2 linked regions of the Cycloclasticus pugetii PS-1 genome follow. The protein of the gene in region 2 interacts with the protein of the main gene of each other region in a pairwise test. Links are inferred from orthologs where the notes say so. Each region holds a gene or a part of one and is shown on either strand. Other genes may lie near its edges.

The links.
Region 1: the proteins of mrdA (region 2) and CYCPU_RS0100255 interact in binary tests that used the Escherichia coli proteins (3 or more experiments, as listed by UniProt). The link is inferred for Cycloclasticus pugetii PS-1 from one-to-one orthologs.

Annotation. Positions count from the first base shown.
Region 1 is NZ_ARVU01000001.1:50,060-58,551, forward strand. Bases 909-3,917 are described here. They hold CYCPU_RS0100255 (penicillin-binding protein 1A), read right to left. Parts: upstream 3,570-3,917; coding sequence 1,248-3,569; downstream 909-1,247. Other genes in these bases: CYCPU_RS0100250 (citrate synthase), read left to right, coding at 909-1,172. Outside these bases: more of CYCPU_RS0100250, read left to right, coding at 1-908; CYCPU_RS0100260 (pilus assembly protein PilM), read left to right, coding at 3,994-5,055; CYCPU_RS0100265 (PilN domain-containing protein), read left to right, coding at 5,055-5,609; CYCPU_RS0100270 (type IV pilus inner membrane component PilO), read left to right, coding at 5,610-6,194; CYCPU_RS0100275 (pilus assembly protein PilP), read left to right, coding at 6,191-6,724; type IV pilus secretin PilQ, read left to right, coding at 6,769-8,492. UniProt on the Escherichia coli protein: Cell wall formation. Synthesis of cross-linked peptidoglycan from the lipid intermediates.
Region 2 is NZ_ARVU01000001.1:1,854,793-1,863,679, reverse strand. The notes cover bases 2,990-5,938. They hold mrdA (penicillin-binding protein 2), read right to left. Parts: upstream 5,405-5,938; coding sequence 3,575-5,404; downstream 2,990-3,574. Other genes in these bases: mreC (rod shape-determining protein MreC), read right to left, coding at 5,886-5,938; mreD (rod shape-determining protein MreD), read right to left, coding at 5,411-5,896; rodA (rod shape-determining protein RodA), read right to left, coding at 2,990-3,578. In the rest of the region: CYCPU_RS0109090 (D-alanyl-D-alanine carboxypeptidase family protein), read right to left, coding at 1-468; CYCPU_RS0109085 (septal ring lytic transglycosylase RlpA family protein), read right to left, coding at 565-1,389; mltB (lytic murein transglycosylase B), read right to left, coding at 1,419-2,432; more of rodA, read right to left, coding at 2,442-2,989; more of mreC, read right to left, coding at 5,939-6,761; CYCPU_RS0109055 (rod shape-determining protein), read right to left, coding at 6,790-7,833; Asp-tRNA(Asn)/Glu-tRNA(Gln) amidotransferase subunit GatC, read left to right, coding at 7,957-8,244; Asp-tRNA(Asn)/Glu-tRNA(Gln) amidotransferase subunit GatA, read left to right, coding at 8,333-8,887. UniProt on the Escherichia coli protein: Catalyzes cross-linking of the peptidoglycan cell wall. Responsible for the determination of the rod shape of the cell. Is probably required for lateral peptidoglycan synthesis and maintenance of the correct diameter during lateral and centripetal growth.

The sequences.
Region 1 (8,492 bases), 1.8 Mb from region 2 along the record:
GGTACTTCACACACGATCCTAGTTTTGGAACAACGGCAAGTTGTGAAAGTGAAATTACGTTTATTGATGGCGATAAAGGCGTGTTGTTGCATCGCGGCTACCCCATTGAGCAGTTGGCTGAAAATAGTAACTATATCGAGACAGCGTATTTGTTAATTCATGGTGAATTGCCAAATGCGGAAGAGTTTGCAACTTTCAGTAATATTATTCGCCGTCATACGATGATTAACGAGTCGTTGAAAAAGTTCTTTGATGGTTTTCGTCATGATGCTCATCCTATGTCTATGATGATGGGTGTGGTAGGGTCGTTAGCGGCTTTTTATCATGATGGTTTAAACATGAATGATGAAGAGCACTTGATGGTTTCGGCGCACAGGCTGATTTCTAAATTACCTACGATTGCTGCGGCTTGTTATAAGCACTCAATCGGTGAGCCAATTGTCTACCCGCGTAATGATTTAGATTATTGTGAAAACTTACTGTACATGATGTTTTCAGTCCCTTGTGAGGATTATGTCGTTAGCCCGATTGCAGCAAAAGCCCTGAATCTATTGTTTATTTTGCATGCTGACCATGAGCAAAATGCGAGTACTTCAACAGTTAGGTTGGTAGGCAGTACAGGTGCAAACCCATTTGCTTGTATTTCAGCGGGTATTGCAGCGTTATGGGGGCCTGCCCATGGTGGTGCTAATGAAGGGGTGCTGACAATGCTGGACGAAATTGGCAGTGTGGAAAATATTCCTAAATTCTTAGAAAAAGCCAAAGATAAGAATGACCCATTTAAACTCATGGGTTTTGGGCATCGTGTATATAAGAATTTTGATCCTAGAGCAACGATTATTAGAAAGGTATGCTACGAGGTGCTTGAAGAGACGGGCACGCAAGATCCGATGTTTGAATTAGCAATGAAGCTTGAAGAAATTGCATTGAAAGATGAGTATTTTGTTGAGCGTAAGTTGTATCCAAATGTTGATTTTTATTCGGGTGTTATTTATAAGGCACTTGGTATTCCTGTCAGTATGTTCACGGTGATGTTTGCACTTGCTAGAACATCTGGTTGGGTGTCACATTGGTTAGAAATGATGGCTGATCCAAAAGGTAGAATTGGTCGTCCACGTCAGCTATACAAAGGTTCTCCAAAACGTGATTATGTGTCACTGGATGAACGTTAATAGCCGTAACGTTTAATAATTGCTACAAAAAACGCACTTAAAAGTGCGTTTTTTTTGGTAGTTAGATCGCGTGTTTTAGAATAACTCTTCGATGGAGGGTTGTTTTCCTAGGGACGAGTTACTGAATTCATTATTTTTATTATCAGCTGGCGGTGTATTTTCTTCTCGGAAATATTCAAAAATAGCTTTTGGGTTTGAAGGGTTTGTTTTTAACCCTGTCTCAGAGTCAATTAATAATCCAACAATGCCATCGGGCTGTGAGAGGGGGATATTAGGTGTGTTTTTAAGTGCCTCCCTCATAAAGTCAATCCAAATAGGTAAGGCGGCGCGGCCACCTGTTTCTCTATTGCCTAATGGTTTGCCGTTATCAAGGCCAACCCAAGCAACGGCAACCAATGAAGGGTTGAATCCATTGAACCAAGCATCCCTTTGATCATTGGTCGTGCCCGTTTTACCTGCTAGGTCTGAGCGACCTAAAGAAAGGGCTTTTCTCCCGGTTCCTCGGTTGACAACATCCCTTAATAAAGAATTAATAAGAAAGTGAAGTTGTGGGGAAATAACACGAGGAGCTTTTCTAATAGGAGGTTCAACGATGGGGTCAATGGGTGTGTTGTTATCTAATAGCGTAGGCGTTATTAGCGGCGTTGTCACTGCTGAGTCGGCAAGTAGATTTTTGCTTTGTGGCGTTTCTTGCTTGTCGATGATGGCGACAGCTGGATTAGCTTGGAAGAGTATTTCGCCAGAGGCAGAAGTAATTTGTTGGATAAAATAAGGGCTTACACTGAAGCCGCCATTAGCAAAGACAGAATAAGCGGTTGCCATTTTGTATGGGTTAGCGCTACCGCTACCAAGGGACAAGGAGAGGTTGTTTGGTAGTGAAGAGGGGTTAAAGCCAAAACGTCCGGCAAAGTTTCGTACATATTTTGTGCCGATGTCCCGTAGAATTCTTATTGAGACTAGGTTTCTTGAGTGAATAAGCGCTTCACGTAAACGGGTAGGGCCAAAGAACTTGCCGCTATAATTTTCTGGTCGCCATTGCTGTTCGAGGCCTGCATCATCAAAAACGACAGGAGCATCATTAATCAACGTAGCCGTTGTATAGCCTTTAGATAGGGCAGCGGAGTATAAAATAGGTTTGAAGCCAGACCCCGGTTGGCGTTGAGATTGAAAGGCACGGTTAAATTTACTGGAGTAATAATCATAGCCCCCAACAAGAGAAGTGAGAGCACCATCGTTTGGGTTAATTGAAACGAGCGCGCCAGAAACGTTAGGCACTTGGGCAAGCTCAAAAATATCAGTATTAGGTTGCTGACGAACCCGGATAATATCACCAACAGCCAAAATTTCAGCGGCTGAGGTTGGCTTTTTGCCTTGCTTATTTTCGTTGATATATGGCCATGCCCATTTCAGGTTTTCCCAAGTAATTTCGACTAGTACTTTATCTGAGGTGATGGCAGTAACGCTCTTGTCCGTTAAAGCGGTCACAATGGCGGGTTCTGTTTCACCAATTTTTTTATACGATGATAAAGGACTTAAATCTAAGTCGTTGGTGTCGATATTATCTAAGTCAATATGGTCTAAAATACCGCGATACCCGTGGCGCCGATCATAGGCGTGTAAGGCCTTTCTAACGGCATGATTGGCAGCATTTTGGTGAGTGCTGTCGAGAGTGGTGATAACATGCATGCCGTTGGTATAAATTTCATCACCATATATTTCATAAACTTCATTGCGCACCATTTCTGCAACATAAGGTGCTTCAAGTTCCACAGAAGCAGAATGTAAGCGAGCGGTAATAGGTTCGGCAATGGCGGCATTAAACTCCGGTTGACTAATGTAGTTAAGACTTAGTAATCGGTTAAGAACATAGTTACGGCGAAGGAGCGCTCTGTCTGGGTTGGAGATTGGGTTGAAGGCGGAAGGTGCCTTTGGAAGCCCAGCAATCATTGCTTGCTGGGCTAAAGAGAGATCTGAAAGTGTTGAGTCATAATACACTTGAGCGGCTGCTGCTATACCGTACGAGCGATGGCCAAGGTAAATTTTATTTAGATAAAGCGTTAGAATGTCTTGTTTGCTTAGCTCTCTTTCAATAATAAAAGATAAGAGGATTTCACGTATTTTTCTCGAATACGTTTTTTTCTTCGTGAGAAAGAAATTTCTGGCGACCTGCATGGTAATGGTGCTGCCTCCTTGTTTCTTCTCGCCAGTTAATAGAAGCTGGCCTGTGGCACGCAGAAGCCCAATAAAATCGACACCTGAGTGTTGAAAGAAGTCTTTATCTTCAGCGGCAAGAAAGGCATTGATTTGGGTCGCTGGAATGTCTTCGTAACGTGTAGGAATGCGTTTTTTTTCACCAAATTTAGCAATGAGTAAGCCATCTCGGCTGTAGATGCTCATAGGGGTTTGGAGCTGGATATTTTTTAAGAGATTGACATCAGGGAGGTCAGGTATTATTGAAAACTTGATGTATAAACCGAGGGCACCAATAAAAATCACACCTATCAAAAAAATAGATATGCTGACTTTTTTAAAAAGTGATGAAGAGCTGTGCTGTTGATTCATTCCGTTTTTAGCTGCAAAAGTAGGGGGTGGATTAAGTAATGGTGTACTATTGTATTAGCATTATGAAGAAAATCACATTAACCGTGGCTTAATGGTTTTTTTTTAAAATGAAAACACATATATCTAAAAGTAAGGCTATACTCAAAGAAAACGTTGTTAGTTATTGATTTTATGCTTGATTTTGTTGTTTAGTTGTATTTAAATTATTGAGAGTTCTCTGTGTGGTCACAGGAACGACTAAAGAGAAGGAAAATACAGGATGTCTTTTTTCAAACGTAATAACCCTAATGTTTTGGGTATTGATGTCAGTTCATCAGCGATTAAGCTTATAGAGCTCAGTCGACATGGTTCACGTTACCGAGTGGAGAGCTATGGTGTTGCAGCGTTACCTGAAAATGCGGTTATTGATAATAACTTTGCAGACCTTGAGGCTATCGGAAATACGCTGTCTACCGTTATTGAGCGTTCAGGCACAAAATTAAAGCAAGCTGCGTTGTCGGTTTCTGGTTCCGCTGTTATCACCAAAATTGTTACTATCCCGAAACCTGAAAGTGATGAAGAACTCGAAGCGCAGGTTGAGATGATTGCTGATCAATACATTCCTTATGCTTTGGACGAGGTTAATCTGGATTTTAGTGTTATTGGTCCAAATGAAAAAAATGCAAGTTTAATAGATGTACAGCTGGCAGCGTCAAGGCGTGAAAATATAGACGATAGGGTGGCGGTATTAGATCTGGCCGGGTTGAAAGCCAAAATAGTGGATGTCGAAGCCTATGCGCTAGAAAATGCCTATGGGCTTTTACAAAGCGGACTACCCGACTATGGCCCCGAGGCAACGATTGCTATTGCTGATACAGGCTCTACGGTAACAACGCTTAATGTTATTCATAAAAATAAAGTCATCTACTCTCGAGAGCAGGGCTTTGGCGGTAAACAATTAACAGAAGAGATTCAACGTCGGTTCGGGCTTTCGTATGAAGAAGCTGGCATGGCCAAAAAACATGGCGGCTTGCCAGACAGTTATATAACAGAAGTGTTAGACCCCTTTAAAGAGGTCATGTGCCAACAAATTGGGCGTTCATTGCAGTTCTTTTTCTCTTCTAGCGCTCAACATAGCGTAGATCACATTATTCTTTCTGGGGGTACTTCATCTTTACTAGGGATTGATGCGTTGGTAGAGGAAAAACTAGGAACCCCTGCAACGGTAGCAAACCCATTTTCTGAGATGACATTGGCCGGGAAAGTAAAAGCTCAGGCGCTTAGTAATGATGCGCCCGCAATGATGATTGCAACGGGTCTTGCATTAAGGAGTTTTGATTAATGGCTAAAATTAACCTTCTTCCATGGCGCGAAGAACTGCGAAAGCAGCGCCAAATTGACTTTTTAATGTTTTTGGGTATGGGTGTATTGGCATCAATCATCTTGATGGCGACAGTGCACTTTTCGATTGAAGGGCTTATTGAAACTCAAAATAACCGTAATCGATTTATTCAAAATGAGATATCTGTTTTAGATAAAAAAATTAAGGAAATTGAAGCGTTAGATAAGACAAAAAGTAAGCTGCTGGCTCGGATGGAAGTCATACAACGTTTGCAAAGTAGCCGGCCTGAAATCGTACACATGTTTGATCAATTGGCAAAAACAGTGCCTGAAGGTGTGTACCTTACTAAATTTAACCAAAGCGGAAAAAAACTGGCCATCGAGGGTAATGCCCAATCGAACACAAGGGTCTCGGCTTATATGCGTAGTTTGGAGCAGTCGCCTTGGTTGAAAGGGACTGACTTGAATGTGATTCGCTCAAAAGGTGTTGATGCAAATAGTTTTACCCTGAAAGTTGCTCAGGCAAAAGTTGGGGAGCCCACGGAGGGAAAATAAATGAATTTAGATGAGATTAATTGGGATTTTAATGAGGCGGGTAATTGGCCCACCGCTATTAAAATAGGGGCTATTGTTTTAGTAAGTGTTATTTTGCTCGGTGCTTGGGTTTATTTTGACACGCTTGATCAGTGGGATGACTTAAAGAAAGTAGAGCAAAAAGAAACGGCCTTAAAGAAAACGTTTGAGCGAAAACAAGCAAAAGCTGTCAACCTAGATGCCTATAAGCAACAACTTAGTGATATGCAGGAGCAGTTCGGTGCAATGTTGCAGCAGTTACCTAATAAAACACAAATAGCCGATTTATTGGTTGATGTTTCCCAAGCAGGCTTAGCAAGTGGTTTGGAGTTTAGCTTATTTCAACCGTCGGGCGAAAAAAGAAAAGATTTTTATGCTGAAAAGCCGATTAAATTAACCGTAGTGGGAAGTTATCACGAGTTTGGAGAGTTTGTTAGTAATTTAGCAGCCTTACCACGTATTGTAACGTTACATAATGTGTCACTAACACCGGCTGGAAAAGGTGGGCAGATGACAATGAATGCAACTGCAAAAACTTATCGTTACTTAGATGAGGATGATAAATGATGGCTCGCTTAAAGCTAAATAAACTGCTGATTCTTATCATGTTGACGCTATTGATGGGGGGCTGTGTTAGCGAGGAATTTGATGATTTAAAAGCCTATATTTCACAAGTAAAGTCTAAACCAGCAACGCCAATTGAGCCGATGCCTGTTATCAAGTCGTATGAGTCGTATAGTTATGTTGCTGATGGCTTGCGTAACCCCTTTGAAAAACTTGATGAGCCTCAGGCTATTGAGAAAATGATGAATGTAGAAGGGCCTGGACCTGATTTGGAAAGAGAAAAAGAGGAACTGGAAGCTTACCCGCTAGATACATTAAGGATGGTTGGTACGCTGTCTAAAGATAATGAACAGTGGGCCCTTGTAAAGGCAAATGATGGAGTTATACACCGCGTTCAGGCAGGTAATTATTTAGGTCAAAACTTCGGCAAAATTATAAGAATACAAGATCAACAAATTGATCTTGCAGAATGGGTAGCTACAACAGCTGGTAAGTGGCGCGAAAGAGAAGCTTCTTTGGCTCTTGTTGAATAAAGAAGAGAATATTGATAATGAAACATGTAAATAAGGGAAAATTCATGCACAAGTCAAATGCAAGTGGATGGGACATAGCAAAGCAAAAAGCTCGGCTAATAAAAGGAATGTTTGCTATGGCATGTTGGGCTTCGATGTCAATGATGCCTGCGCAAGCAGCCATTCTGAAGGATATTCAATTTTCCGGTTTGCCTGGGAATAAAGTGCAGCTTGAACTATCGTTGGATTCTGCGCCAGATCAGTTGAAAAGTTTTAGTACTGATAACCCAGCTAGAATAGCCATCGACCTTATGGGGGTAAGTAATGGTGTTGGTAAAACAACTATTCCAATTAATATCGGTAAAGCCATCAGCGTTAGAGCGTTAGAGGCAGGTGGTAGAACACGAGTTGTGCTTAACCTTAATGATGCTGCGCCTTATGCAACAAAAATAGAGGGGCAGAGTGTCTTTATAACGTTAGGTAATGTGACCAGTGCTCCTGTGATTAGCAGTCCTAGTGCAACAACAGCACCAGCAAAAGCGGCAGATAAATTAGTTAGTGCAGTGGATTTCAGGCGCGGTGAAGAAGGTGAAGGGCGTGTTTTAGTGAGCCTTACAAATACCTCTTCGGTTGTAGATGTTAAGCAGGAAGGTGGTAAAGTCATTGTAGATATTAAAGACACTTCGCTACCCCCAGAGCTTGCTAATAGATTAGATGTATTAGATTTTGCAACACCTGTAAAAACTATTGATGTGATGCCATCTGGTAATGATACAAAGTTATCAATTGCAGCAATTGGCCACTACGAATTTTTGTCATATCAGATGGATGAATTGTTAACGGTTGAATTCAAACCATTAACAAAACAAGAGCAAGAAGAATTGGTAGCTGATAAATTTCCGTATACAGGTGAAAAGTTATCTCTAAACTTTCAAAGCATAGAAGTTCGATCTGTATTGCAACTGCTTGCCGATTTCACAGATATGAATTTAGTGGCTAGTGATTCTGTCGGTGGCAGCGTGACTTTGCGATTGAATAATGTTCCATGGGATCAGGCATTAGACATTATTCTTAAAAGCAAAGGTTTGGCGAAGCGGATTACGGGCAATGTGATGATGGTTGGCCCACAAGCAGAGGTCGCGGCTCAAGAGAAATTAGAGCTTGAAGCCAAAAAGCAAGTGGTGGAATTGTCGCCATTATTAACGGAGTTTTTTGAGGTTAGTTATGCCAAGGCTTCTGACTTGGTGACAATTTTAAAATCTACAGGCGGGCGTAGTGGAAATACTAATTCAAATACAAAGTTAATTTCCAATAGAGGTGGGGTTTCAGTTGACCAAAGAACTAATACTTTGTTGGTTCAAGAAACCGCTGAAAAATTGGTTGAAATTCGTAGAATTATTGAGCGTTTAGATCGCCCAGTGCGACAAGTGATGATTGAGTCGCGAATTGTGATTGCGAATGATGACTTTACACGTGACTTAGGTGTCAGGTTCGGTTTGTCTGGCATAACGGGTGGTGGCGTTGCTACAGGGGATTCAACAACAGTCGTGGGTGGAGCATTAGAAAATGGAATAACGGTTGGAGCCGGAAATATTTTTGATGTTGGTGGCAGCGAAGGTTTGATGGTTGATTTGCCAGCGGCCAGTCCAGCGGGTGCGATACAGTTTATAATGGGTAAAATTGGAAGCTCTTTATTACAATTAGAACTGTCAGCGTTACAAACAGAAGCAAAAGGTGAAGTTATTTCAAGCCCCCGTGTTATTACGTCTGATCAAATTGAGGCTGAAAT
Region 2 (8,887 bases):
ACTATTAGTAAAGTGGCTATTTTTCATGCCAAGGTCTTTAGCAACTTGGTTCATTAATTGTGCAAAAGTTGATTCATCCCCTGCGATATGTTCGGCTAATGCAACAGTGGCATCGTTACCTGATTGCACAAGCATTCCGTGAATTAAATCATCGACCGTAACGAATTTATTAACTTCCACAAACATTCTAGAACCAGGAGTTCGCCATGCTTTTTCACTAATACGAACTTGATCGTCTAAATTCAAATTTCCATGGTTTAGTTCACGAAAGACAATTAACGCAGTCATGATTTTTGTCATGCTGGCGGGGGCTAGTTTTAAATCAGGGTCTTTAGAGGCTAAAACTGTTCCACTGTGAAAGTCGGTCAGGTGGTAGCTTCTCGCTTTTAAATTTGGGGCGGAAGGAATAGGTAACGCGATGGCTTGAGAAGAGAGAAAAAAGCTCAGCAGCAGGATAATTCTTTTCATATTAATGCAATGTTAGGTATTAGGGTAACGATAAGCTCGGATTATATCATGCAAAACGTATCATTAAGGGCTAGGAGGAAGGCTGTTTTAGCTGGCTTATTTAGAGGTATAAAAAGTGCTCTTATAGCCTAACTCGTAAAGTTTTGATCTTGTTGAGTCAGCACTTTTCATTCGTATATAAGGGCCGACACGCACAAAATACAAGGGTTTTGACGTGCTACCACCAGACTCTATGGTGACTGGGGTTTTTAGTAAATTGGTCAATTCATACTTGAGTTTATTGGCATTTTCTTCAGAGCTAAAGGCCCCCGCTTGAATAAATAACAAACCCTTTTGTTCAGTAGAGGGTTGGGGTGGCTGAACAGTATACCTTAAGGTGAGGTCGCTTTTTGGTGCGGCAGGTGGCTCATCTAAAGAGGTTGAAAGATAGGTGTGAGGGTCGAGGGCTTTGATTTCTACCATTGATGTGCCGTTTTTAAGGGTGCCGAGTTTAGCGGCAGCGGCATACGATAAATCTATAATTCGTTCATCATGAAAAGGGCCACGGTCATTAACGCGAACAATGATTTTTTTGCCATTAGAAAGATTAGTGACTTCGACATAGGTTGGGAGAGGCAGGGTTTTATGCGCGGCAGTCATTGCATACATATCGTAGGTTTCACCGTTCGAAGTTTTATTGCCATGAAATTTAGTGCCGTACCAAGAGGCGAGGCCGCGTTGAACAAAGTTTTTACTGGACGCTTGTACGAAATACTTTTTGCCAAAAACTTCATAGGAGCTGGGGTTGCCTCCACGGCTCTTAGCTTCTATTTTAGGGATCGCATCTGGGGTTAGTTCAATACCGGCAGGGTGAACGGATGGGGCGCTATCGGTAACGAAAGGTTGTTGGCTTGTGCAGCCTATTAAAAAGTAAGCAGACAAGCAGCATAATAAAAAAAAGTGGAGGCGGATCATGCGTTATTTATAAAGCCCTTTTTAATTTCTTGACCAAGTTGATAAACGGCCATTGCGTATAAGTGACTATGGTTGTAGCGGGTGATGACATAAAAATTATGAAATGTTAGCCAAAATTCCGATTGGTCTTTTTGTTTAAGTTCCAATAATCTGACGATAGTGTCATCTGCAAGATTAGGTGGTGTTTGCACCTGATGTTTAGCCAGTTGTTTTAAGGTGTTCTTTGGTTTGAGTGAACGATTGAGTAAGGTTTTATAAGCATCACCTGTAACGTTAGTTTGTTGTGTGACTAGGTCTGTGTTTTTCCAACCATGTCTTGAAAAGTAATTGGCCACGCTGTTAATGATATCAGCCTGGCTATTCCACAAGTCCCGCTTGTTATCGCCATCACCATCAACAGCGTAAGCACGGTAGCTGCTTGAAATAAATTGAGACTTCCCCATGGCTCCAGCATAAGACCCTTTGGGTTCATAAGGGTCAAAGCCTTCTTCACGACACAGTAATAAGAAATGCTCTAACTCACGTTGAAAGAACTTAGCGCGTTTTGGAAAATGAAAACCAAGGGTTGTTAGGGCATCGAGGACTTTATAAGACCCTGTGTTGCCACCATAACGTGTTTCAACACCAATAATGGCGACAATGATTTCTGCTGGTACGCCATATTTTTCGGTGGCGGCATCCAATAGGTCTTTGTTTTCTTTCCAGAATTTTATACCGCCATTAATGCGATTAGGTTTAAGAAAAATATTACGGTAACTGTGCCACTCTAGGCGTTTCTCCGCCGGTGATGACATGGCTTTTAAGATGCTTTCTTTAACAACCGATTTATTTAATAAGGTTGTTAATTCGTCACGATTAAATTGGTGCTCTTCGACCATTTTTTCAATAAAGTCGTGATAAAGGCTAGGGTTGCTAGGCGACGACGATGTTGAGGCGCAAGCACTAATAGAGACTAGCGTTAATAGAAGGGTTAATGCTAATCGAAAAGAAAAAAGTTTTATGTTGCGCATCGTTTGTCCTTAAGAAGAAAGTAATTTTCGATGAGTATGTATCGACATTAATATGCCAAATCCAAGTAATAATGTCACCATTGATGTACCGCCATAACTCACTAGAGGTAAGGGTACACCAACGACTGGCAAAATACCCGTGACCATCCCGACGTTTACAAATAAATAGATAAAAAATGTTAGCGATAAGCTACCTGCAAGCAGTCGTGAAAAGGTGTCTTGTGCCTGAATTGCAATGTAAATGGAGCGGATGAAAATAATCAAATAAATGGTTAATAAGCCGACACAACCCATCAAGCCAAATTCTTCAGAGAAGACGGCAAAAATAAAATCGGTAGAACTTTCGGGTAAAAACTCTAGGCGTGCTTGCGAGCCATGCATCCAGCCTTTGCCATTGATACCACCTGAGCCAATGGCGATTTTTGATTGAATAATGTGGTAACCAGCCCCTAATGGGTCTTCTTCTGGGCTCAAAAAGGTAAGAACCCGTTGTTTTTGATAGTCTTTCATAAAACTCCATAGAACAGGGGCGAGTCCTGCGCCAGTTGCTATGACGCCGATGATGATCTTCCATGAAATGCCGGCAAGAAACAGCACGGTTAATCCCGAGCTGGCTATTAAGATAGCGGTACCGAGGTCAGGTTGTTTGGCAATTAAGACGGTAGGGATAGCTATAAAAACAGTGGCGAGACCGACATGTTTGTGACTGGGAGGTAGTCGCCGTTCTGCTAGGTACCAAGCCACCATCATGGGGGTTGCCAGTTTCAGTAATTCAGAGGGTTGAAAGCGAAAGAAGCCTAGGTCTAGCCAACGTTGAGCGCCTTTCCCCATATCACCAACAAATAACACGCCCAGTAATAAGAGCGTGCCGAGAAAAAATAACCAAGGAGCAAACATTTTTAACGCATGAGGTGGCACTTGAGCAATGATAAACATGGCAAAAAAGGCAACAGCTAATCGAGTGGCTTGCCTGTTTAATAATCCAATATTTTGGTGTTCGGCGCTCATCAAAATAAGAATGCCAATAGACGATAAGAGGGCCAGTAGAATGAGCAAGGTGAGGTCAATATGCAATCGCTGAAAGAGGCTCTCTTTGCGATGATGATAGAGGCTCATTTGTGAGGCTTTTTGGAAAGACCAATTCATGGGGTAACTTGTATATATTGATCGAAAATAGAACGGGCAATAGGCGCAGCAACCGAGCCACCATGACCACCGTTCTCTACCACGATAGCAACGGCTAATTGAGGCTCACGTGCGGGTGCAAAAGCGATAAAAAGGGCATGGTCTTTGAGGTGTTCTTGCACATTTTCCTCATCATATTTTTCATCTTGTTTGATGGTAAACACTTGAGCAGTTCCCGTTTTGCCAGCTATTTTGTAGGGCGCACCTTCCCTAATTTTTCGAGCAGTGCCACGCGCACCGTTAACGACATCATACATGGCATCAATAATGGTATTCCAATGCTGAGGGTTATTTAATGTAATTGGCAGGGTGGTTGATGTTTGCTGAGGCTTATCATTAATTTTAGCAACGAGTGATGGAATATGTGTGGAGCCTTTGTTAGCAATAAGAGCCGTTGCATGGGCTAACTGAAGGGGTGTGGTTAAATTGAAACCTTGCCCTATGCCAGCAATCAATGTCTCGCCAGGATACCAGACCTGATTTCGTGTGCGTTTCTTCCACTCTCTTGAGGGCAATAAGCCCGATCTTTCGCCCAGAATGTCAATGCCTGTTTTTTGCCCAAAACCAAATTTTTGCAGAAAGTCATGCATCCGATCAATTTTTAACTCATGGGCCAATATATAGTAATAAACATCGCACGACTGAACGATTGAGTCATGAAGCGTGGTCATACCATGCCCAGTTTTTTTCCAATCACGGTATTTATGTGTTTGTTTGGGTAGTTGATAGAAGCCTGGGCAGAAGATTCTTTGATGTGGGTGAACGGTTTTGTAATCGAGGCCGGCGAGCGCTAAAAATGGCTTTAAGGTAGACCCTGGGGGATATTGCCCTCGAAGAAAGCGGTTAAATAAAGGGCGTTTTGAAGAGTTTTGTAATTGGCTGTATGAGGCTTGATCGATACCTTTAGCAAACAAGTTAGCATTGAAGCCTGGTTTGCTCACCAAGGCGCGAACTGCGCCAGTACGAGTATCTATTGCGGCAACACTTCCGGTGTAATCACCGAGTGCGTCGTGAGCGATTTTTTGTAGCTCAATATCTAGATTCAAAGTTAGATCGCTACCTGATAATGGTGGTGTGTAGCTGAGGACTTTTAATGATCTGCCTTGTGCTGTGTTTTCGGTTTGCTGGTATCCAACATAACCATGTAATTCAGTTTCGTAAGTTCTTTCAATGCCGGTTTTTCCAATAAATCGAGTCCCTCGGTAGTTGGCTGGCTCAATAGTTTTCAGCTCTTGTTCATTAATGGCGCCGACATAACCCACTACATGTGCGGTTAGCTCAGGGAAAGGGTAGTGTCTTAATGGACGTGCCTGTATGTCAACACCGGGAAATAAGTGACGGTTGGCAGAAAAAATAGCCACTTCCTGATCGTTTAATCGATTTCTAATGGAGACGCTAGCGAAGCGTTTTTGCTGTTTTCTACGTTTTTCAAATAACGCCAGTTCATCTTTAGAAATGGGTAATAAGGCGCTCAAGCGTTCGAGGGTGTTCGCAAGGTCTGGCGTTTGTTCCGGTACTAATTCAAGACTATAAGTAGGGTTGTTTTCAGCAAGAACGCGACCTTTTGTATCGAAAATTAAACCACGAACAGGACTAATAACTGATAGTTTTACGCGGTTATTTTGAGCGAGGTCTACATACTTCTCATGTGTTGCAATTTGTAAATAGGTAAGACGGGCAATCAGCGCAAAAAATAAAATAAGAACAAAAACGATCAATGTGGTGGCTCGCAATAGGAAAAGGCGATTTTCCTGGAGTGAGCTCTTGAGGTCGAAGCGAGTGTTCATGTGAGGTTACTGTACTTTAAAGTGTCTTCTGATGAGGCGTAAGACAGCAAATATAGCAGGCCATACCAGCGCGCTAAAAAGAACTTGAAGCCCATGTTGGTAAGTATACTCAATGTGAACAATAAAGTGGTTAAGCCATAAAGAGAGTAGTTTTATGCACCCTAAGAACATTAAAATAAGCGTAGATTGTTGCCACACAGGATAATTTCTTAGGCGTGAATAAAGAGAGTGGCTAAAAAAAGAAGCGGTACTGAATATTAGCGCATTTTGTCCGAGCAAACTGCCTGTTAAAACATCGAACAGTAGGCCGGTTGAAAAACCAGTCAAGATACTAACTTTATGCGGTAAAGCGATGCTCCAGTAGATTAATGTTAGCAACGTCCAGCTGGGCATTAATATAGCCAAATGGTCAGGCCAAGGTGCAATGCTAAGGGCCATGGAAAAAAATAAAGTTAAGCCAATGATGGTACCGCCAGAGGATTTAGCGTGCATTGTCTGTGGGTACTTCTGGTTCTTCAGGGGCGCCTGATAAAATAGGAATGGGCTGTTGTTGGCTCCATACCAATAAAATGTCACGAGTGCTGTCTATTTTGGCGACAGTTTTAGCCTCGGCATGCATGAAAGCTTCTCCTGGCAGCGGGGCCAGTTTGGTGACGGTGGCAACAGGGTAACCAGATGGGAAAACACCGCCCAGTCCAGATGTCGTTAATAAATCGCCTATCTTGATGTCAGCATTATGGGGTAGGTATGGTAGCGTTAATGTATTTTTTAGTCCGCTACCAGAGGCAATGGTTCTTAAGCCTGTTCGGTTTATTTCAACAGGTATAGCATGATTGGGGTCAGTAATCAGGATGATAGACGAAGTGAGCGGGTGAACGTTGGTAATCTGACCGAGTACACCGTCTTCGTTGAGGGCGGCTTGTCCTTTATAAAGGTCGAAACGACTGCCTTTATCAATCACAATATTGGTTGTGTTTGGGTGTTGGTTTACTTTAATAAGAGACGCTGAAATAAATTGTTCTCCAATTTTGAATGAAGACTCCAATAAGCTATGCAACCGGGTATTTTCTGTTTCAAGCGCCTCAAATTTTTGCAGTTTGACTTTAAGAAATAATAACTCATCTTTTAGGCGTTGATTTTCGTCAGCTAATTCAGATAACTCTGTTGTGCTTTCAGTCAGCCAGGCATAGAGCTGGCTAGGCAGGTCCACAACGATGAGAACAGGGTGAACGATAAAAGAAAGGCTGTCTTTAAGGCGCGTAAGTTGGTTCGTTTGCTGTGCAAGTAGCAAAAGCAAAATAGAAATAACGGCGGCGGCAATATAGCGTGTGCTGGTAGCAGGACCTTTTGAGAAAATTGGTTTTATGGCGAATAACCTCTTATTCTTACTCTAATGCAAACGTATTAGGCCCTTTTTCATTGATCAACTCTAGTACTTTGCCCCCACCTCGCGCAACGCAAGTTAGAGGGTCGTCAGCTGTGCGAACAGGTACGCCTGTTTCTTCATGGATAAGCTCATCTAAACCATACAGTAATGCACCGCCACCGGTTAGCACAATGCCATTTTCAGCAACGTCAGCGCTTAGCTCTGGGGGAGTTTGCTCGAGAGCTTGTTTCACAGCACTAACAATGGCGGTAACAGGTTCTTGTAATGACTCTAAAATTTCATTACTGTTAAGCGTAAAGCTTCGGGGAATGCCCTCTGCTAGGTTTCGACCCGTAACGGTCATTTCCTTAACTTCATTCGCTGGGTAAGCTGAGCCAATCGTGTGTTTAATTCTTTCGGCGGTCGATTCACCGACGATAGTGCCGTAATTACGTCGAACGTAATTGATAATCGCTTCGTCAAAACGGTCACCACCAACGCGAATTGACTCCGAGTAGACGATACCATTGAGTGATAAAACGGCGATTTCTGATGTGCCGCCACCAATATCTAATACCATGGAGCCGCGCGCCTCATCTATCGGTAAGCCTGCACCAACTGCCGCTGACATTGGCTCCTCAATTAAATATACTTCACGTGCACCAGCACCTGATGCCGATTCTCGAATGGCTCTTCGTTCAACTTGAGTAGAGCCACACGGTACGCAAATAAGCACACGAGGACTAGGACGTAGAAATTTACCTTCATGTACTTTATGGATAAAGTACTGAAGCATTTTTTCAGTGATAGTAAAGTCAGCAATAACACCGTCCTTCATTGGGCGAATCGCGGTGATATTACCAGGTGTTCTACCCAGCATTGCTTTTGCTTCGCTGCCGACAGCGGCAAAGCTTTTTTCGCCACGCACTTTATCTTCTCGAATGGCAACAACAGAGGGTTCATCTAGCACAATGCCTTTGCCAAGTGCATAGATTAGTGTGTTCGCTGTGCCCAAATCGATGGATAAATCGTTGGAAAACATGCCGCGTATTTTTTTAAACATGAATTTTATAAATGTAGGTGGTGAGAATTTTGTACTTTAACAACCCTTTACCTCTTTGGGCAAGGCGCGAATTGTGTTAATTTGCACTGTTTTAAAGTATGAATAAAACAAGGGGGTTATTTTATGCCAATTCAGTCAGAAGATGTACTGAAAATCGCACACTTGGCGAGGCTCGGTATTCAGCACGAGCAGCTTGAGTCATATGCGTCAGACTTGTCGAATATAATGCTGTTAGTTGAGCAAATGAATCAAGTTGATACAACTGATATTGAACCTATGGCCCACCCACTTGATCAGTTTCAACGTTTACGGGCGGATGTGGTATCAGAAAGCAATCAACGTGATATTTTGCAGGACAATGCGCCATCTATTGAAGACGGTTTGTTTTTAGTGCCGCGAGTGATCGATTAGTCGCCCTTTAACGAGGCGGTGTCATTTTTATTTAAACAAAGGCTTATAGCGATAAGCATATATACCTTTTAAACAGTATTGGTAATCAATGTATAACAAATCATTAAAAGAACTGTCCAGCGACCTCCACAACAAACAAATATCCAGTGTTGAGCTTAGTCAATACTTTTTGGAGCGTATCAATCGATACGATGGGGCGTTAAATAGCGTCATTACATTAAATGAAGACGGCGCATTACTTGCAGCTCAACAGGCGGATCAACTAATTGCATCAGGGGATGCCGGCTTGTTAACGGGGATTCCTTTGTTACATAAAGATATCTTTTGTACACAAGGCTTACGAACAAGCTGTGGCTCAAAGATGCTGGATAATTTTATTGCCCCTTATTCGGCAACAGCGGTTAGTAAATTAGAACAAGCTGGTGCGGTGATGTTGGGTAAAACCAATATGGATGAGTTTGCGATGGGCTCGTCAAATGAGACCAGTTTTTATAGTGGAGTAAAAAACCCTTGGGATTTGGAAACGGTCCCAGGTGGCTCATCGGGTGGATCAGCAGCGGCGGTAGCGGCACGTTTGGCGCCGTTGGCTAGTGGTACAGATACAGGTGGATCGATCCGTCAGCCAGCAGCTTTTTGTGGGGTG